3 regions of the Phyllobacterium sp. RCAM01083 genome follow, and region 1 is predicted to be linked to each of the others. Evidence: riboswitches for the same ligand, from Rfam matches in the RefSeq annotation. Region 1 holds a riboswitch; each other region holds the start of a gene.

Region 1 (7,196 bases):
AACTGTTCCCGGCCCACCTTGAGGACCGGGCCTGGCGCATTTCCATGTTCGGCGACGAGATCGAGACGATCACGGAATTCGACCCGCTGACGGGGCAGAAGACCGGTGACCTCAGCCAGGTGAAGATTTACGCGAACTCGCACTATGTGACGCCGCGCCCGACGCTGAACCAGGCGATCAAGTCGATCAAGGAAGAGCTGAAGCACCGGCTGGTGGAACTCAACCAGGCGGGACGCCTGCTCGAAGCGCAGCGGCTGGAGCAGCGCTGCACTTTCGACCTGGAAATGCTCGAGGCCACCGGTTCCTGCGCCGGCATCGAGAACTATTCGCGTTACCTCACCGGCCGCAAGCCGGGCGAGCCGCCACCCACGCTGTTTGAATATATCCCCGACAATGCGCTTGTTTTCATCGACGAAAGCCATGTGACCGTTCCGCAGATCGGCGCGATGTACAAGGGCGACTTCAGGCGCAAGGCAACGCTGGCCGAGTACGGCTTCCGCCTGCCCTCGTGCATGGACAACCGTCCGCTGCGTTTCGAGGAATGGGACGCCATGCGTCCGCAGACCGTTGCGGTTTCGGCGACCCCGAGCAATTGGGAAATGGAAGAAGCCGGCGGCGTGTTCGCCGAGCAAGTCATCCGGCCGACCGGCCTGATCGATCCGCCGGTCGAAGTGCGTCCGGCCAAATCGCAGGTCGACGACGTTCTCGGCGAAATCCGCGAGACATCGGCAAAGGGCTACCGCACGCTGGTCACTGTCCTGACCAAGCGCATGGCGGAAGATCTGACGGAATATCTGCACGAGCAGGGCATCCGCGTGCGCTACATGCACTCGGACATCGATACGCTCGAGCGCATCGAAATCCTGCGTGACCTGCGGCTCGGCGCCTTCGACGTGCTCGTCGGCATCAACCTGCTGCGCGAGGGCCTAGACATTCCCGAATGCGGGTTCGTCGCCATTCTCGATGCGGACAAGGAAGGATTCCTGCGCTCGGAAACATCGCTGATCCAGACCATCGGCCGCGCCGCCCGCAACGTTGATGGCAAGGTCGTTCTTTATGCCGATCATGTGACCGGTTCGATGGAACGGGCCATGGCCGAAACCAGCCGCCGCCGCGAGAAACAGGAAGCCTACAACACGGCCAACGGGATCACGCCCGCCAGCATCAAGAAGAACATCGGCGACATCCTCAACAGCGTGTACGAGCGCGATCACGTCCGGGCCGATATTTCCGGCTTTGCCGAGTCCGGCGCGATGATGGGCAACAACCTCAAATCGCACCTCGAACATCTGGAAAAGCAGATGCGCGAGGCTGCCGACGATCTCGACTTCGAAGTGGCGGCACGGCTGCGCGACGAAATCAAGCGGCTGCGCGAGACGGAGCTGGCCATATCGGACGACCCGATGGCGCGCGAAGTGGAACTGGAAAGCCCGGTCAGCGGCCGCACCAAGGGCCGGCACAATGCCGGCCGCGCCATGCACCGCGTGGTCACTGACGAGAACAGCGATCCGAACTCGCCGCTGTTCCGCAAGAACACGCTGGACGAGATGACTGTCGGCCGGACCGAAAAGCCCGTGCGCGGCGCCGTGCCGGAAAAACCAGCCGGTCCCGGCGGCACGAACCGGAATGACGATACCATCATTCGCCGCGAGCGCAGCGGCATCGGCTCCTATGAGGACGCAAACGATGCGCGCAAGAAACGCCGGCCGGGCAAAACGGGGCGTCCGGGGCGGTAGATCAGAATACTCACCCCCCTCTGGGCTGCCGCCCATCTCCCCCACAAGGGGGGAGATCACGTCGGCATCAATGGTTTCGCGTTCTTTTCGATGCCGAAGATTGGCTGAACGGTTCTGAAAGCTGATCTCCCCCCTTGTGGGGGAGATGCCCGGCAGGGCAGAGGGGGGTGTAAATCCCCTCCCTACTCCGCATCCCTGCCGAACACCTCCGCACCGACCCGTTTGATCTCCCTGGCAAAATCGGGGTCGTCCACGGCGCGCGCCAGCACCACGGTGCCCACCAGCCCCGCCATGATGGCGATGGCCTTTTCGCGCTGCCGGGCTTTGCTGCGGCCGGTCACGGCGTTAACGAGAATATCGAGAAGCGCCTTGGTGCCCTCGGTGAAACGCGAACGGACGGGACCGCCGCGACGGGCGATATCCGGCGCCAATGCGGCCATCATGCAGCCGCTCATCTGTCCCTCGCCATGGGCATCACCCGCCAGATAGGATTGGGTGATCGCGCCGAGCGCATCGTCAGGCGACGCCTCGGACAGGCTGGTCCACCGCCGGACCGACAAAGCCATGGCCGCCGCGCAGGCCTCGGCGATCAGGTCATCCTTCGAATTGAAATGACCATAGAAACCGCCATGGGTGAGCCCCGCGCTTTTCATCACATCGGCGACGCCGATGCCGTCAAAACCCTTTTCGCGGAACTGCTGTCCGGCGATCTCGATGATGCGGGCGCGGTTCTGTGCTGCCTGGTCCCTGCTGACGCGCATGAAACAATCCTTCAAAAAAACTGCATTGACAATTTATATGATGACCGTCATCAATAGTCAATATGATGACCATCATCTAAAAGCCGATTACCCTCCAGGGAACACGAACATGATTTCATCGCCTCTCGCTGCCGCGCTCGCCCGGCGCAATGTCCACTATGGCTGGGTCGTCGTATCCGTCACCTTCCTCACCATGCTTGTGACGGCGGCGGCCGTCGGCGCCCCGGGCGTGCTCATCGTGCCGCTGGAAAAGGAATTCGGCTGGACGACGGAACAGATCGCCACCGCCTTTTCCATCCGGCTGCTGCTGTTCGGGCTGATGGGGCCATTCGCTGCGGCGTTCATGAACTATTTCGGCGTGCGGAAGGTCGTGTGCGTGGCGCTTGCGCTGATCGCCGGCGGCTCCTTCCTGTCCCTCGGTATGACGCAGATCTGGCAGCTCATCCTGCTGTGGGGCGTGGTGATCGGTTTCGGCACCGGCCTGACCGCCATGGTGCTCGGTGCGACAGTTGCCACCCGCTGGTTCACCGACCGGCGCGGGCTGGTGCTGGGCATGCTGACCGCAAGCTCGGCCACCGGGCAGCTGGCTTTCATGCCGCTCATGGCCTCCATCAGTGAAAACTACGGCTGGCGCGCGGCGACCATGATGGTCTGCGCCCTGCTCGCCGTCGCAGCGGCCGCCGTCTTCCTGCTGATGCGGGACCGCCCATCCGATGTCGGCCTGCCCGCCTATGGCGAGAAGGACGTGGCCAAGACCGCACCGATTACCGGCGGTCTGCTGTCGCTCATCATCCTGCCGCTGGCCACCCTCAAGGAAATATCCCGCACCAGCACGTTCTGGGTGCTATTTGCCACCTTCTACATCTGCGGCGCCAGCACCAACGGCCTCATCCAGACCCACTTCGTCGCGCTCTGCGGTGATTACGGGCTTGCGGCCGTCACCGCCGCCAGCGTGCTCGCCATGATGGGTTTCTTCGATTTCTTCGGCACGATCGGCTCCGGCTGGCTGTCCGACCGGGTCGATAACCGCTGGCTGCTGTTCTGGTATTACGGCCTGCGCGGCGCCTCGCTGCTGTTCCTGCCCTACAGCAATTTCTCGATCTACGGCCTGTCGCTGTTCGCCATGTTCTACGGCCTCGACTGGATCGCCACCGTGCCGCCGACGGTCAAGCTGGCAACGGACCGGTTTGGCCGGGAGAAGGCCGGCATGGTGTTCGGCTGGGTCTTTGCCGGTCACCAGCTCGGCGCAGCGTCGGCGGCCTATGGCGGCGGTTTTGCCCGTACGGAATATGCGAGCTACCTCCCGGCCTTCTTCACCGCCGGCATCCTGTGCCTGATCGCCGCGCTGCTGGCGCTGACCATCCGCAAGAGCAGCAAGGACGACCGCGTCGGCGAACCCGCCATCGCGCACTGAACTGAAGATGTAACCATATAAATATGTCTTTATGTGTTATTGACAGCCTACGGGCACGCGCCTACCATACCCCGCATCGTGGTTCTCTGCGCCTTCGGGCGCAGAGCTAAGAGGGAATACGGTGCGATCGCTGCCAGCGGTCCAATCCGGAGCTGCCCCCGCAACTGTAAGCGGCGAGTTCTCGTCAATTTCGTGTCACTGATCCCAGGACGGATCGGGAAGGCCTGACGAGAGCACCGACCCGCAAGCCAGGAGACCTGCCTCGATAGATAACGTCCACGGGCGGGGTGTCCGGTGTGTCGCTTGCAAGCGGACGTCTTGGGCGCCCGTATTTCCTGCATGCGTACGCCTGACCTTTGCCCTCAACCATCGGGGTAAAGAACTATGTCTATCACCACAAGCAATCTGGGTTTTCCGCGGATCGGCAAACGGCGCGAACTGAAATTCGCGCTGGAAAAATTCTGGTCGGGCCAGTCCCATATCGTCACCCTGCAGGATATCGCCGCCGGGTTGCGTGAGGAGAACTGGGCCTTGCAGCAGAAGCTCGGCCTCGATCACATACCCAGCAATGATTTCTCGCTCTATGACCACGTGCTGGATACAAGCGTCATGCTGGGCGCAGTGCCCCAGAGCTACGAATGGCAAGGCGGACCGGTTTCGCCCGAAACCTATTTCGCCATGGCGCGCGGCAGCCAGGGCGGCCATGATCACGGCGCCTGCACCCGCCACGGGGTGGCCGCACAGGAAATGACGAAGTGGTTCGATACCAACTATCATTTCATGGTGCCCGAACTGACAAAGGGGCAGGAATTCACCCTCGGTTCCAACAAGCCGGTCGACGAATACCGCGAAGCGAAGGAGCAGGGCTTTGACACGCGCCCGGTGATTCTCGGGCCGGTTACATTCCTCAAACTGGCCAAGAGCAAGGACGCACAGCTCGACCCCCTATCACTCCTTCCGGGTCTCCTGCCGGTCTATACGGAAATTCTGCGCCGCCTCTCCGCCAACGGCGCCGAATGGGTGCAGATCGACGAGCCCGCACTGGTGCTCGATCTCGATGAAAGCACGCAGACGGCATTCCGCGTGGCATATGAATTCTTCGCGCGCGCCCTTCCCCGCCTGAAACTGTTGCTGACGCCCTATTTCGGTGCGCTTGGCGACAATCTCGACCTGGCGCTCGGGCTGCCCGTTGCCGGCCTGCATCTCGACCTGTGCCGTGCACCGCAGCAGCTCCAGACGATCGTAACCCAAGCGCCTGCCGGACTTGTCCTGTCGCTCGGCGTCATCGACGGCCGCAATGTCTGGCGGGCCGATCTCGAGGCCGTCCTGCGGCGTATCGAACCGGTGATCAGCCAGCGGGGAACAGATCACCTCATTCTCGCCCCATCCTGTTCGCTGCTGCACACGCCTGTCGATCTCGAACTTGAAACGGACATCGACCCTGACTTCAAGAGCTGGCTGGCCTTTGCCACGCAGAAGCTTGAGGAATTGTCGATCCTTGGCAGGGCGATCAACACCGGGCGGGACAGCGTCCGGGATGAACTGGCAGCGGCCGCGACGGCAGTGCAAACCCGCAGGACGTCGAGCAAAATTCATGATGCGGCGGTCAAGCGGCGCCTGCAGGCGGTGACGGCGGAACTGTCGCGGCGTCAAAGCCCCTATCCCGCCCGCCGGGAAAAGCAGAAATCGCTGGGGCTGCCGGATTTTCCGACCACCACCATCGGTTCCTTTCCGCAGACGGAAGGGGTGCGCAAGGCGCGGGCGGAACATGGCAAGGGGGCGCTGACCGCAAATGCCTATGCCGCCCTGCTGCGCAAGGAAACGGAAAATTCCATCCGCTGGCAGGAGGAAATCGGCATCGATGTGCTGGTGCACGGGGAATTCGAGCGCAATGACATGGTGCAGTATTTCGGCGAACAACTGTCGGGCTTTGCCTTCACCCGGCATGGCTGGGTGCAGAGCTACGGCTCGCGCTGCGTCCGCCCGCCAGTCATTTTCGGCGATGTCAGCCGCCCGCAGGCGATGACGGTCGAATGGGCAGCCTACGCCCAGTCGCTGACGAACAAGCCCATGAAGGGAATGCTGACGGGGCCGGTGACCATGATGCAATGGTCGTTCGTGCGCGACGATCTTCCGCGCGATCAGGTCTGCCGCCAGATCGGACTGGCATTGTGGGATGAAGTGAGCGATCTGGAAAAAGCCGGAATCCGCATCATCCAGATCGACGAACCGGCCATCCGCGAAGGCCTGCCCATCCGCCGGGCCGATTGGGCTGCCTATCTCGACTGGGCCACCGAATGTTTCCGCCTGTCCGCTTCAGGCGTTCAGGACGAAACGCAGATCCACACGCATATGTGCTATTCGGAGTTCAACGATATCATCGACTCCATTGCGGCCATGGATGCGGATGTAATCTCCATCGAGACATCACGGTCGAAAATGGAACTGCTCGATGCGTTCGTGACCTACCATTATCCCAACGAGATCGGGCCGGGTGTCTATGATATCCATTCACCGCGCATCCCGCCGGTGGATGAAATGGCTGGCCTGCTGCGCAAGGCCCGGAAGAATCTTGATCCCGACCAGATTTGGGTCAATCCCGATTGCGGCCTGAAAACCCGCAAATGGGAAGAGGTGAAACCAGCCCTCGTCAACATGGTCGAAGCCGCAAAGCTTCTGCGACTTGAGCAATAGACGTCAGTGAACACGCGCGCGGCGACCGGCAGCTTTGGCCCGGTTGCCGCACGTTTCCATGCTGCACCAGCGGCGCGTGTGATTCTTGCTGGTGTCGTAGAACACGATGCAGCAGCGCTCATTGCTGCAGTGGCGGACATTCGTCGCTTCGGTGGAAACAAACCGGGCAAAGTCAGTGGCGATTGCAGCCAATACGCTTTGCGGCCCGCTGGTGACAGGCTTTGCGCTGGTCGCCCACCCGCTGCCTGAATGCTCCAGAACCGTCGCAACCGGATGCTCAGCCATGCGCCGGTTGATATCGGCGACAAAGGCAGGATTGAGCGCCGTCCCGGCCGCGAGACTGTCCGCCGCCCCGCGCAAGTGCGCACGGAACGCCTGCGCCTCGGTCAGGGCCGCGTCGAACGTGGCCGCATCATCCTCGTCAGCCTGAAGATCGGCCGTCTTCGCCCACTGCAGAAACGCACCGTCATTGCCGATGAGATCGATGAGCGCGCCATCGATGATCTGCGTGTTGATGAAATCCAGCCAGAGGGCATTGCCCAGAAAAATGAACGGCATCGCATGTCCTTTCATCCCTAGAAGTAACCATCA
Region 2 (7,196 bases), 150 kb from region 1:
GGCGAGGACAAATCCCTCGTCGATTTCCTCGTCGAGAATACCGCCATTGTGATCCATTTCGGACTTGCCCGAGAGTTTCATCACCTTGCACGTGCCGCACAGGCCGGATTCGCAGGCCGCCGCAATGCGGATACCGGCGCCGCGCGCCGCCTTGAGGATCGTATCTCCCGGCATGCACGGCACGTCCATGCCCGACATGGAAAAGGTGATCGTCGCCGACGCTTCCACGGCGTCGGTGGACATCACATCGAATGCGGGCAGGACGGGTTCGGCAGCCGGGCCGAAGCTTTCCTGATGATAGTGCGCCATGTCGAAACCACTGGCTTCAAGCATGCCGCGCACATCGCGCATGAAACCTTCCGGACCGCAGCAGAAGATCGTCCTGTCCTTGAAATCCGGCGACAGCAGCGGCAGCTTGGGCGCTTCCAGCCGCCCGCGGATACCGGTCCACACCTGCCCCATCTCGTGTTCCTTGATCAGGAACGACAGTTTCAGGTTGGGCATGCAGTTTGTCAGATATTCCAGTTCCCGGCGGAAAATGATGTCGCTGGGCCGGCGGGCGCAGGTGACGAAGCTGATATCGCTCTGCGGGGCGCAATCATGCATCCAGCGGGTCATCGACATCATCGGCGTGATGCCGGACCCGGCCGAGATGAACAGGTACTTTTCCCCCGGATGCCTGCGCATGGAGAAATCGCCGAGCGGACCGAAGGCCTTCAGCCGCATGCCGGGGGTCAGATGATCCAGCATCCAGCGGGTGCCGATGCTGTTCTCCTGCGCCTTGACCGTCACGGCGATGGTGAAGGGCCGTGACGGGCTGGAGGAGAGCGTATAGGTGCGCAGGACGGCTTCGGGCTGCACCGGCAGCTCGAAGGTCATGAACTGGCCCGGCTCATAGCGGAACCAGTTCTGGTTGTCGGAACGGAATGTGAAGGTCTTCACATTCGGCGCTTCCTCGATGATCGACAGACACTCCAGCAGATGCAGCCGGTCATTCCATGGCTGCATCTGGTCGAGGTGCGGGTAAGACTGAGGAACGCCCATGTTCATTGTGTACCTATGCTACCTTGCTGAGCCGCGTATCGCCGCCGGAGAGACGCTCTTCCATGAACCTGCAGTACCATTCGAGGAATTGCAGCACGCCGCCTTCATGCTCGGGCGAATAGGGTCCGGGCTCGTAGGCGGGCGAGCGGATGCCGAAGGCGTTTTCCTCGACGATCCGGCGGTCCTGGTCATTGGTCTCGAGCCAGACATGCGTCAGTTCCTCGATGGTGTAATCCACGCCCTCGACCGCATCCTTATGCACCAGCCATTTGGTGGTGACCTGCGTTTCATCCGGGCCGAGCGGCAGCACCCGGAAGGAAATGGCATGGTCGCCGAGGATATGGTTCCAGGTGGTCGGGTAATGGAACAGCAGCAGCGAGCCGATCTGCTTCTCGTTGACACTGTCGCTGAGCTGCCGGCCGACGGCGCGGCGCCCGCTCATCGTATAGCTTTCCGCATCGCGCAGCAGCGGCACACGGGTGGCGCGGTACTGGCCGTCATCGGACATGCGGAAAATGCTGGGCAGGCCTGCCGCTTCGCAACGCTGCCAATGCGCGGCAATTTCCGGATCGTCTGCGGCGCCCTGGACACCGCTCACGCTCGGCGCTTCCGGGAAGGTCTTGCACAGCTCGGGATGATTGGCCACGCAGTGATAGCACTCGCGGTTGTTTTCCCAGACCAGCTTCCAGTTGCCCTTTTCGACGATGGTGCTCTGATAGGCGACCTTGGTTTCGGTGAGGTGGTGCGGCGCGAGATAGGGTTCGATCAGTGCGCGCGTCGCGCTGAAATCGACAGGATTCTGCGCCAGGCAGATGAAGATGTAACCGCCGACGCTTTCGCACTGCACCGGCTTCAGGCTGTGCTGGCTGGCGTCGAAATCATCGCCCATCTGGCGGGCGAACAGCAGGCGCCCGTCGAGCTCGTAGGTCCACTGGTGATAGGGGCAGACGAGCTTGGCCGACGTGCCGCGCTCGGCTGAGCAGACGCGCGAGCCGCGATGGCGGCAGGAATTGTGAAAAGCCCGGATCTGGCCCTGGCGGTCGCGCACGATGACCACGGGATAGTCGCCGACCTGCACCGTGAAGAAGTTGCCGGGCTTGGCGACTTCGCAATCATGGCCGATGAACAGCCAGTCGCGATAAAAGATGTTCTCCATATCCAGCCGGAAATAATCCGGATCGGAATAGAAAGACTGTTCAAGGCCGTAGCCGGGTTTCCGGTTTCTCAGGTTCCGGAGCAGTTCGTTGCGTATATCCATGTCGTGTCCTCGCCTCGATGTTGCGAAAGAACTGACTGGTGGTGACGGAGGAAGAACGCCTGCACGGCCAGCCACCGGCTGGTGCCCGCACAGAATCATGCTCCTTGATCGCCCACCGCGATCAGTCGGTTTTTGGTACCGAGGCTGGTTTCCGGGCTCTGGAGTTGCCGTATCGGCTGTCACGACGCCTTCCCGGGGTTGTGACCCAGTGGCTGTTATGCCGTGTTTCACTCCACTACCGTTGCGGGGGCAGCGCCGGGTTTCCGACCGGCTTCCCAATTCTCCGCTTCCCTAGAAAAGCGGCACCTCAAGTGCCCCGATAAAAGCATCCGGCACCCAAAAAGAATAGGTGCGGAAACGACATCGCATTTACGTAAGACGACACGCCGGGCGCGTGTACACTATGTCGCAGATTGGCGATCAAACGGCCTCTGATTCAATCCAGAACCACCAGTTCCTCGAAATGATTCATATCGGCAAAACTGCAGAATGCGGGCGGATTCAACGCAATGACCGGCGATTCACGCCGGATGAATGCTAGGCAATCATCCAGAAGTTCCTGCCAGGCCCCGAGCCTTTCGTCCGGGAACCGCGCGATCGGATAGGCCAGCGTGATGTGGAAGACATAGGTGTCGTGATCAGGATGCCGGTAACCGAACGGCACGGCCAGTTCGTCGCGCCAGGCGCGCATGATGCGCTCGTCATATTCGCTCGCACCGGCCACCGTCAGGCCCGCGGGCGTGACGTCGATCACCTCGACGTTGAACGGCCCGCATCCCTCGAAATCCTGCAGGCGATCCACATAAAGCCGCGTCATGTCGTCGATGCTTGTCTCCAGTGGAACATCATCCGGCCAATAGGACGGGCGGCGGCGATATTCGATAATGCCCTGAAACAGCGTCATGTGCAGGCTGGAGACGGGGGTAAAGGCCAGTTGGCCGGCATCGGGCATCGCCAGCATCCGGTCGCGCACGGCAATGACCGAGGCTTCCGACTCGGAGCCCTTCACCAGATGGCAGACCACCGTATTGCCGGGTTCCGGCTGAAAGACGCCCGCGCCGTTGTAGCGCCGGCCGAGATGCACCGGCGGTTCCGGATGCAGGCTGGCGGCAAAGCGGGCAAGCGAAGGCTTGATCAGGTCGAGCATGGGAACCCCGTGACGAGAGAAGACGATGCAACCGCCATAGGACAGCTCTTTGTCAGACTGATGAAGCCCCGCCCCTTTTCTATGGCCGGTGGAGATATTCCTCGATCGACGCCTGTTTCATTTCAATCGAGAAACCCGGCAGCGACGGCGGCATATAAGCGGCATCCCGGATGTTGCAGGGATCGACAAAATGTTCGTGCAGATGGTCGACATATTCGATCACCCGCCCCTCCTTCGTCCCCGACACGGCGATGTAGTCGATCATCGACAGATGCTGCACATATTCGCACAGGCCGACACCGCCCGCATGCGGCCAGACAGGCAGTTCATATTTGGCGGCGATCAGCAGCACGGCGAGCACTTCATTGAGGCCGCCCATCCGGCACGAATCGATCTGCACCACATCGATGGCGCCTTCGGCGATGAACTGCTTGAACATGATGCGGTTCTGGCACATCTCGCCGGTCGCGACCTTCACAGGCTTGATTGCCTGCCGGATCTTGCGGTGGCCCGCCACGTCATCCGGGCTGGTCGGCTCCTCGATGAAGAACGGCTTGACGAAGGCAAGCTTGTTGACCCAGTCGATGGCCTCGCCCACTTCCCAGACCTGGTTCGCATCGATCATCAGGATACGGTCCGGCCCGATCACCTCGCGGGCAATGGTCAGGCGGCGGATATCGTCTTCAAGATCGCGGCCGACCTTCATCTTGATGTGGTTGAAACCGGCGTCGACCGCTTCCTGACAGAGACGGCGCAGCTTTTCGTCGGAATAGCCGAGCCAGCCCGCCGATGTGGTATAGCAGGGATAGCCTTCCGCCTGCAGCGCGGCGATCCGCTCCTTCTTGCCGTTCTCCGCCTTGCGCAGGATAGCGAGCGCTTCCTCGCGCGTCAGCACGTCGGTGAGGTAGCGGAAGTCGACGATATCGACGATTTCTTCCGGCGTCATCTCGCCGACCAGCTGCCAGACCGGCTTGCCCGCCTCCTTGGCAAGCAAGTCCCAGACCGCATTGACCACCGCGCCCGTCGCCAGATGCATCGCGCCCTTGTCGGGCCCGATCCAGCGCAACTGGCTGTCGCCGGTGATGAAGTGCCAGAAACGGCCGGGATTTTCCTTCACCCAGTCCAGTTCCAGCCCGACGACGAGATGCTTCATCGCTTCAATCGCCAGGCAGCAGATTTCATTGCCGCGACCGATGGTGAAGGTCAGCCCATGGCCGGACAAAGCCTTGTTGTCCGTATCGAGGATGACATAGGCGGCGGAATAATCCGGGTCCGGGTTCATGGCGTCCGATCCATCCAGGCTCTGCGAGGTGGGAAAGCGGACGTCGAAGACGCGAAGATCGGTAATGCGGGTCACAATATGCCTCTTGAATAATGTTGCGGGTCAGCACGCGTTAGACGTCGGCGCGTGCCACCTGTTTCTGGGTGCCAAGGCCGTCAATGCCGAGCTCGATCACGTCACCTGCCTTGAGGTAGCGCGGCGGCTTCATGCCCATGCCGACGCCGGGCGGCGTCCCGGTCGAGATGATGTCGCCGGGATGCAGCGACATGAACTGGCTGAGATAGGAGACGAGGAAGGCAACGCCGTAGACCATGGTCCGGGTCGAGCCGTTCTGCATCGTCTCACCATTCACCTTCAGCCACATGCCGAGGTTCTGCGGGTCGGCCACTTCATCTTTCGTCACCAGCCAGGGGCCGGTCGGACCGAACGTGTCGCAGGATTTGCCCTTGGTCCATTGCCCTGCCCGCTCCGTCTGGAAGGCGCGCTCGCTGACATCGTGCACGGTGCAGTACCCCGCGACATAATCCAGCGCCTCGGCTTCGCCGACATATTTTGCCGTGCGGCCGATGACGATGCCGAGCTCGACTTCCCAGTCGGTCTTCTCAGAACCGCGCGGAATGACCAGATCGTCATTCGGCCCTGATATCGCCGATGTGGCCTTCATGAAAATCACCGGCTCCGGCGGCACGGCCATGCCGGATTCCGCCGCGTGGTCGGCATAGTTGAGGCCGATGCAGATGAATTTTCCGGTTCCGGCAACGCAGGGGCCGAGGCGCGGATTGCCCTCAACGGCAGGCAGGCTCTCCACATCCAGCGCCGACAATTTTGCCAGCGCTTCCGGGTCGAGCACGGCCCCGGCAAGATCGTTCACCTTGCCGGAGAGATCGCGGATGTGCCCCTCGGCATCCAGCACACCAGGCTTTTCCTGTCCCGGTTCGCCATAACGTAGAAATTTCATCGTCTGTTCCTTCCGATTGCATGGGAGGAGGCTTCTGACAATTCATCCTGATGAGGGAGCTGGTGCGGTTTTCGAGAACCGGAGCGCAGTGGACATTTTCGTCCATGAGCACCGGAAGCGCAGAAAATCGCATCAGATGCCCATCAGGGTGGATTGGCAAAGTCTCCTAGACGGTCCAGCCGCCATCGATGTTGTAAGCCTGCCCCGTCGTGTAGGTCGCACCGGCGAGATAGACGGCAAGGTCGGCAATTTCCTCCGGCAGGCCGAGACGGCCCATCGGCTGGCGCGCAATGAAAGCCGCGCGCGCGGCTTCGTAGTCGCCGCCAGCGCGCATGCGCTGTTCCAGCGACGGGCTTTCCACCGTGCCGGGGCAGATCGCGTTGCAGCGGATGCCCTGCGTGATGTATTCGGCCGCCACCGATTTGGTCAGGCCGAGCACCGCCGCCTTGGTAACGCCATAGGCGAAACGGTTTGGCACGCCCTTCACGCTGCTGGCCACCGACGACATGTTGATGATCGCGCCATCGCCGCGTTCGATCATGCCGGGCAGAACGGCGCGGATCGTGCGGATCATCGCCCGGACATTCAGATCGAGGGCGAAATCCAGGTCCGCATCGGGCATTTCCAGGATGGAACCGCCATGGACGAACCCCGCGCAGTTGAAGAGCACGTCAATCGGACCGATCTCGCCTGCAACCTGATTGACCTCTTCGGTTTTCAATACATCCAGCTTGCGCGGTTTGATCCCTGCCTCTTTCGGCAGCGCATCGAGCAATTGCTGGTTGATGTCAGTGGCATGGACGATCGCGCCTTCGCGCGCAAAAGCCAGCACTGAAGCCCGGCCGATGCCCTGCCCTGCCGCTGTGATCAAAACCCGCTTGCCTGCAAGCTTACCCGTCATTTCAAACCTCCATTTGGCACATTGAGGTGCCCGTCATATCAAGTTGTTCTGCGCTCGGCGATCAGGATATGGTCCGCCGCAAGCACGACTTCATCACGTTGATTGAGAACTTCACAGCGCTCGACCACGCGCCCGCTCCCGAGGCGTTTCGGATCGTCTTCCTTGGCGCTGATGGTCACGCGCGTGCGGATCGTGTCGCCGATGAAGACCGGCCGCACGAATCGCAGACGGTCATAGCCATAGGAAAATGCCACCGGATTGATCAGGCTGGCGGTGAGGCCGACACCGATGGAAAAGATCATCGTGCCATGCGCAACCCGCTGGCCGAACGGCGTGGTCTTGGCAAATTCGGCATCCATATGGTGCGGGAAGAAATCCCCGGTATGGCCCGCATGCACGACGAAATCGGTTTCGGTGATCGTGCGGCCCGTCGTGGTGCGCACATGGCCGATGGCATAATCCTCGAAATAGATGGCCTGTTCAGACATTCACGCCTCCGGCTTTCGCGCCAACGGCGTCGCCGGCGCCGCGCTTGATTGATAGGCGGCCTCGACCAGCGCCATGGTATGCCACGCGTCTTCGACCGAACTCACCAGCGCCTTGTCC
Region 3 (7,196 bases), 1.7 Mb from region 1:
CGGCAAGGCCCGCCAGGATCAGCCGTTCCGGCCCCTGTCCCTGCACGCGCCGCACCAGCATCAGCACGACGATGGCCGCCAGCATGCCGCCGCTGAAGGCGGCAATCGGCAGGGTCCAGATGCCGAAGCGGTCGCCGATGACCGTAATCACCGAGACTGCTCCCGCCGCCGCACCATTGGAAAGGCCGAACAGGAACGGATCGGCGAGATCGTTGCGGGTGACGGTCTGCAGCAGCGCGCCGATGATGCCGAGCCCGGCCCCAACGCAGATGGCAAGGATGACCCGCGGCAGGCGCAGGTCGACAATGATCTTGCCGACCGGGCCATTGACGGCGGTATCGGAGAGGCCGGAGGCATGGGCGAGAGCGCGCAGGACATCGCCGAGCGGAATGACCGTTGCCCCATAGGCAATCGACACGAGGGCGAGGGCCAGAATGGCCATCACCCCCGTCATGAGTGTCAGATGCTGACGGAAAGGCAGATGCACTCAGAAGGCTTCCGGATGCATGGCCTTGGCCATCTTGGCGATGGCCTCGATATTGGCCGGTCCGGGCGTCAGTTCCGCATAGCGCAGGGCGACGAAGCGGTTGTTCTTGACGGCGTCGGTTTCCTTCATTGCCGGATGCGATTTGAGGAAGTCGAGCAGCTTCTGGTAACCCGCATCATCCTGATAATCGAGGAGGACAAGGAATTCCGGATTGCGCGTCGCCACGGTTTCCCACGAGGTGGTGCCCCAGCTGGTGTCGAGATCGGCCATGATATTGGTGCCGCCGGCTTCGCTGATCATTGCCGTGGGAATGGCGAACTTGCCCGCTGTAAACGGCTTGTCCTCGCCGGAATCGTAGAGGAAGACGCGGGTGCCGCTCTTGTCGCCGATCTTTGTCTTGATCGCCGCGAGTTCTGTCTTCCAGGCGCTGACGAGTTTATTCGCCTCGTCTTCCCTATCGAAAATCTTGCCGAGCTTTTCCATGTCGCCATAGAGCAGGTCCATGGTGGCGGCGGGCCGGGACTTGTCGAGATGGATGCAGCTTTCGGTCAGTTCAAGTGTCTTGATGCCGTGCGGCGCCAGCGTGTCGGGGGTGACCTCACCGCCCGGCTTCATGCCGTAATTCCAGCCGGCGAAGAAGAAATCCGGTTCCGCCGCAATGAGATTTTCAAGGGTCGGATATTTCGGCGCAAGCTCGGGAATGGCGCCCAGCTGTTTCTTGAAGGCGTCGTCGAGCTTGTACCAGCCGGTAATGCCCGAAACCCCGACCATCGAGGATTGCAGGTGCAGGGCGAAGGCCATTTCGCTCATGTTGATGTCCTGGATGACCGCACGCTTGGGCGCGGCCTCGAAGGTGACGGGCTTGCCGCAACTGTCGACCGTCACGGGAAACGCCCATGCGGGGGCGGACAGCGCCGACAAGGCGAGGGCGAGCAGCATTCTTTTCATCAAATTCTCCGTAGCTGAGCAGTTTGTTTTGTGGTTGGTCCGGGTGCTTCGAACACCATGAGATCGCGATCCTGCGAGGGATGGCGCAGGCGCAGGACATCGAGATCGAAGACATCGCTGACGATGCGCGGCGTCAGCGTTTCGTCGGGCGTGCCGGCGGCGACGAGCTGGGCGGCATGCATGACGGCAACGTGGGTGGCAAACGGCGCCACCAGCGGCAGGTCGTGCAGCACCGCTATAACAGTCACATTGAGACCGGCCACCAGCGCCAGCAATTCGCTGCGCGCCTTCGGGTCGAGGTGATTGGTGGGTTCGTCGAGAAACAGGATGTCAGGCTGCTGGGCGATGGCGCGCGCCAGCTGCACGCGCTGCCTTTCGCCGCCGGAGAGCGAGCCGATGGGACGGCGCGAAAACGCGGCGATCCCGGCGCGGAGCAGGGCTTCCGTCACGATATCCCGGTCCTTCGCCTTGGTCAGGGTGCCGGTGTGCGGAATGCGGCCAAGGGAGACATAATCGTCAACCAGCAATTGCGGGTCCGGCATGTCGGTCTGGCCGACGAAGGCAAATCTCCTGGCCCGTTCCTTCGGCGGCAGCCGGTCTATTGCCGTACCGTCGAGATGGACGTTGCCGGAGGAGGGGCGCAGCAGCCCGGCCAGCATGCGCAAAAGCGTGGATTTCCCCGCGCCATTCGGCCCGATAATGGCAAGTCGCGCGCCGCGCACGATGTCGAGCGATACCTCGTCCACCAGCGTCTGGCCGGCGGTGCGGAACGTCACCTCGTCGGCACGCAGGGCAACATGGCTCATGGGCGGATATCCGTGACTGCAGGCAAGGCACATGGTGTCAAATCCCAACCGGTAAACGTCGTCGCGTTATCGCGGACGCGTCGTTCTCGTATAGTAACGTTATAACATTGGTCAATGCCTGATGTATCATAGGTGCGCCGGAATGCGTGCGAGAGTCTTGTCCCAAAGGCCTTGCGGGCGCTGTGATGCCTTGGACCAGCCATCGGCGAGCGCGTGATACATCCGGGCGAAGTCCAGAAGATCGGCAAAGTCCGTGGCGGGATCGATATCGCCGAAGAGATATTGCGCCTTGCCGGGCGCCCGGAACGCCACCGTGCAGGGTCGTTCGCAGCCCGCCATGCAGCCAACACCGCGCACCTCATAGCCGAGCTGGCCATCGAGTTCCGCCTGCAGCCTGTGGGCAAGGGCCTGTCCCGGTCGTGACAGGCCGTCGACCGCCTTGCACAGGGTGCAGACGATAATCTGGTGATCGGGTCTTGGCGTGGTCATGCCGGTGCCTTGCCTTGTGGACAAAGGTTAGGGGAACGCGGCCAATGCACCATCGCGACAATGCGGGAGAGGACATCGCATCGCTCCCGGCACACCCCGTCCGGTTCGAATTGTAGATGAGATGGCAGGTCTCCTGGCTCGCGGGTCTCAGCTTCGCCTTGCCTTCCCGACCTTCCGGTCAGTGGCATGTCAGGCATCGCTCACCGCTTACAGTTGCGGGGGCAGCCACGGTCTCGGTCCCTTTTGGGTACGCCTCACCGTGTTCCCTTTTCATCTCCCGCGTTGTCGTGCGGAAGAAACCATCGGCGCGGATGCTATGCGGCCAGCCGCGCAGTTGCAAGCACGTTTATGCGGCAATTTTTGCCGCTGCCAAAATTTTTGGCAAATGAAAGATTTCAATTGGCCGGTAACGCGTTAGAGTGCTGGGAGCATTTGTGGAACCGCAGTTTTTTGAATCAGACTTTTGAGGCGATATGGCAATTCACGCAGCAGTCTATCATCTGACACACTACAGGTATGACCGGCCCATCATGCTCGGGCCGCAGATCATCCGGCTCCAGCCGGCACCCCATTCCCGGACAAAAGTTCTCAGTCATTCCCTGAAAGTCAGTCCGGCCAATCATTTCGTCAACCTGCAGCAGGACCCCTACGGCAATTTCCTCGCCCGCTTCGTCTTTCCCGAACCGGTGACGGAGCTGAAGATCGAGGTCGATCTCGTCGCTGATATGACCGTCTACAATCCATTCGATTTCTTCGTCGAACCGGTCGCCGAGACCTGGCCGTTCAGCTATCCCGAAGAGATCAGCGACGACCTGTCGATCTATATGAAACCGGAACCGGCAGGACCGCTGGTTTCGGCTTTCCTTGCAACCATCGATCGCAGCCCGACGAACACGGTGAATTTCGTCGTTGATCTCAACGCACGTATCCAGCGCGAGATCGGCTATGTCATCCGCATGGAAACCGGGGTTCAGGAACCGGACGCAACCTTGAACCTGCGCTCGGGATCGTGCCGGGATTCAAGCTGGCTGCTGGTGCAGGTGTTGCGCAATCTCGGTTTTGCCGCGCGGTTCGTCTCCGGCTATCTCATCCAGCTGAAGCCCGATCTTGTCGCCATCGATGGTCCCGCCGGAACGGACAAGGATTTCACCGATCTGCATGCCTGGTGCGAAGTCTACCTGCCGGGGGCGGGCTGGATCGGTCTCGACCCCACCTCCGGGCTTCTGACCGGTGAAAGCCACGTACCGCTTGCCGCCACCCCGCATTACCGCAATGCCGCACCGATTTCCGGCATGGCGGAATTCGCCAATGTGGAATTCGGTTTCGATATGCGGGTGACGCGCGTATCCGAGCACCCGCGCATCACCAAGCCCTTTTCCGACGAATCCTGGAATGCGCTCGATGCGCTCGGCGAAAAGGTGGACGCGATCCTGAACGAGAGGGATGTGCGCCTGACTATGGGCGGCGAGCCCACATTCGTGTCCATCGACGATTTCGAATCGGGCGAATGGAACACCGATGCGGTCGGGCCGACCAAGCGCGAAAAGGCCGACAAGCTGATCCGGCGGCTGCGCGAGCGTTTTGCGCCGGGTGGTTTTCTGCACTACGGGCAGGGCAAGTGGTATCCGGGCGAGAGCCTGCCGCGCTGGACGTTCTCGCTTTACTGGCGCAAGGACGGCAAGCCGATCTGGGTCAACCCCGATCTGATCGCGCCCGAGAACGGCAAGGCTGACGTCAAGCCGGAAGATGCCGGAAAACTCCTCGTCGCGTTGGCGCAGGCGCTTGGCGTTGAAGAAGAGATGGTGGCGCCCGCCTATGAAGATCCGGCTGAATGGATCATCAAGGAGGGCAATCTTCCCGACAATGTCGATCCGTCCAACTCCAGGCTCAAGGATCCGGAAGAGCGCAGCCGCATCGCCCGGGTTTTCGAGCGGGGCCTGACCGAGCCAAGCGGTTTTGTCCTGCCGGTGCAGCGCTGGAACAGCCAGGCCTCCGGCCCGCGCTGGCGCAGCGAAAAATGGAAGACGCGGCGCGGCAAGCTGTTCCTGGTGCCGGGCGATTCGCCCGTCGGATACCGTCTGCCGCTCGGCGCCCTGCCGCATGTTCCGGCCTCGGAATATCCCTATATCGTGCCGGTCGATCCGTCGGTGGATCGCGGGGCGCTGCCGGACCCGGCACCGCAGGCGCGTGAGAACATCCTGGCGGTTGCCTCTTTCAACGCTGATGAAGGCAACCAGCAGGAGCGGGTCGAGCAGGAACTGGGGGAAATCGGCGGGGCCGTGCGCACCGCCATATCGGTCGAGCCGCGCGACGGGCGTCTCAGCGTGTTCATGCCGCCGGTGGAGGCGCTCGAGGACTATCTGGAACTGGTTGCGGCGGCGGAAGCTGCCGCCCACAAGCTCGGGCTGCCGGTTCACATCGAAGGTTACAGCCCGCCGCAGGATCACCGCATCAACGTCATCCGTGTCGCACCCGATCCCGGCGTGATCGAGGTGAATATCCATCCGGCCGCCAATTGGCGCGACTGCGTGGCAACGACAACGGCAATCTATGAGGAAGCCCGCCAGACGCGGCTCGGTGCCGACAAGTTCATGATCGATGGCCGCCATACCGGTACCGGCGGCGGCAACCATGTGGTGGTCGGCGGCGAAACACCGGCCAACAGCCCGTTCCTGCGCCGTCCTGATCTGCTCAAAAGCCTTGTCCTGCACTGGCAGCGGCATCCATCGCTGTCCTACCTGTTCTCCGGCCTGTTCATCGGGCCGACCAGCCAGGCACCGCGCATCGACGAGGCGCGGCATGACAGTCTCTACGAGCTGGAGATTGCCCTCTCGCAGGTGCCGCGGCCGGGCGAGGGCACGCCGCCTTTGCCCTGGCTGGTCGACCGGCTGTTCCGCAATCTTTTGGTGGATGTCACCGGCAACACGCATCGTTCGGAAATCTGCATCGACAAGCTGTTCTCCCCCGATGGTCCGACCGGCAGGCTCGGGCTGGTCGAATTCCGCGGTTTCGAGATGCCGCCCAATGCGCGCATGAGCCTTGCCCAGCAATTGCTGATCCGCGCGCTGATCGCCCGGTTCTGGAACAATCCGATTCAGGGCAGTTTCGTCCGCTGGGGCACGGCGCTGCATGACCGTTTCATGCTGCCGGCCTATGTCTGGCAGGATTTCATCGATGTTCTCGCCGATTTGCGCGAGAACGGCTTTGATTTCCGCCCGGAATGGTTCGAGGCCCAGCTGGAATTCCGCTTCCCCTTCTGCGGGGAAATCGAGAATGAGGGTGTGAAACTGGAAATCCGGCAGGCGCTGGAGCCATGGCATGTGATGGGCGAGCAGGGTGCCATCGGCGGCACGGTGCGTTTCGTCGATTCCTCGGTGGAACGGCTGCAGGTCAAGGTCGACGGCTTCAACCCGGCCCGCTACAGCGTTGCGTGCAACGGGCGCGAGGTGCCGCTGAAGATGACGGACAGCCAGGGCACGGCGGTTGCCGGCGTGCGCTACAAGGCGTGGCAGCCGCGCTCCGGCCTGCATCCGATGATCCCGGTCAACACGCCGCTGGTTTTCGACATTTACGACCAGTGGTCGCAACGGGCGATCGGCGGTTGCGTCTATCATGTCGCACACCCCGGCGGGCGCAGCTATGATACGTTCCCGGTCAATTCGAACGAGGCCGAGGCGCGCCGGCTGGCGCGTTTCGAGCCGCGCGGCCATACGGCCGGCGGATATGAATTGCGCAGGGAGCAGCCATCGGGGGAATTTCCGATGACCCTTGATCTGAGAAGGCCGAGGCATTGAGATATGGTTGGCATCATGGCTGTGCGTGGTTCGACAGGCTCACCATGAGGGAGCGGGAGGATTGCAGGCAGACATATCCTGCGACGTGGCAGATTGACGTTGCAAACCACGCCTTTCCTCATGGTGAGCCTGTCGAACCACGCACTCCTGTCCTGCAGCACTCACAAACCGGTTATCGATAGACACATGTCACAGAGCGTGAAAACCAACCTACTCCCCGGTCTCCTTGCCAGCTACAAGCCCCTGCAGGGCGTGGCGGACGAGATGATCGATCCCAGCGGGACAGTGCGGCCCGGCTGGGAAAAGCTGCTGCGTTCGCTCGACACGCTCGGCCCCGAAAAACTCGCCACCCGCTTTGCCCGCGCCAACCAGTATCTGCACGATGCGGGTGTGTTTTACCGGGTCTATGACGAGACCGGCACGCAGGAGCGCGAATGGCCGCTCGCTCATGTTCCGCTTCTGATCAACGAGGATGACTGGCGCGCCATCACATCAGGGCTGACCCAGCGCGCCGATCTCCTGGAGGCTGTCGTTGCCGATATCTATGGCGACAACCGGCTGGTGCGTGATGGCCTGCTGCCGCCGGATCTGATTGCCTCGAACCCCGAGTTCCTGCATCCCGTCGCCGGTATCAAGCCGGCCAGCGGGCATTTCCTGCATTTCTGTGCTTTC

Evidence for each region. A riboswitch is a leader RNA that binds a small molecule or an ion and turns the genes downstream of it on or off. The one in region 1 is predicted to bind cobalamin.
Region 2: linked by a shared signal. The riboswitch ahead of ACZ25R_RS07355 (aromatic ring-hydroxylating oxygenase subunit alpha) and the one ahead of metE (5-methyltetrahydropteroyltriglutamate--homocysteine S-methyltransferase) in region 1 are both predicted to bind cobalamin.
Region 3: linked by a shared signal. The riboswitch ahead of ACZ25R_RS16315 (DUF1636 family protein) and the one ahead of metE (5-methyltetrahydropteroyltriglutamate--homocysteine S-methyltransferase) in region 1 are both predicted to bind cobalamin.

What each region holds. Positions count from the first base shown of each region.
Region 1 is NZ_JBVFZN010000005.1:279,247-286,442, reverse strand. Features, by position in the region: gene uvrB (excinuclease ABC subunit UvrB) at 1-1,736, shown strand, start outside; gene ACZ25R_RS08115 (TetR/AcrR family transcriptional regulator) at 1,919-2,497, opposite strand; gene ACZ25R_RS08110 (MFS transporter) at 2,607-3,911, shown strand; cobalamin riboswitch at 3,974-4,190, shown strand; gene metE (5-methyltetrahydropteroyltriglutamate--homocysteine S-methyltransferase) at 4,296-6,605, shown strand; gene ACZ25R_RS08100 (CGNR zinc finger domain-containing protein) at 6,609-7,163, opposite strand.
Region 2 is NZ_JBVFZN010000005.1:125,219-132,414, reverse strand. Features, by position in the region: gene ACZ25R_RS07360 (FAD-binding oxidoreductase) at 1-1,050, opposite strand, end outside; gene ACZ25R_RS07355 (aromatic ring-hydroxylating oxygenase subunit alpha) at 1,058-2,302, opposite strand; cobalamin riboswitch at 2,428-2,627, opposite strand; gene ACZ25R_RS07350 (DUF1868 domain-containing protein) at 2,739-3,449, opposite strand; gene ACZ25R_RS07345 (L-fuconate dehydratase) at 3,529-4,806, opposite strand; gene ACZ25R_RS07340 (fumarylacetoacetate hydrolase family protein) at 4,844-5,689, opposite strand; gene ACZ25R_RS07335 (SDR family oxidoreductase) at 5,856-6,590, opposite strand; gene ACZ25R_RS07330 (MaoC family dehydratase) at 6,629-7,078, opposite strand; gene ACZ25R_RS07325 (Gfo/Idh/MocA family protein) at 7,079-7,196, opposite strand, start outside.
Region 3 is NZ_JBVFZN010000005.1:1,930,556-1,937,751, reverse strand. Features, by position in the region: gene ACZ25R_RS16330 (FecCD family ABC transporter permease) at 1-454, opposite strand, end outside; gene ACZ25R_RS16325 (ABC transporter substrate-binding protein) at 488-1,435, opposite strand; gene ACZ25R_RS16320 (ABC transporter ATP-binding protein) at 1,435-2,241, opposite strand; gene ACZ25R_RS16315 (DUF1636 family protein) at 2,368-2,730, opposite strand; cobalamin riboswitch at 2,837-3,049, opposite strand; gene ACZ25R_RS16310 (transglutaminase family protein) at 3,204-6,524, shown strand; gene ACZ25R_RS16305 (circularly permuted type 2 ATP-grasp protein) at 6,711-7,196, shown strand, end outside.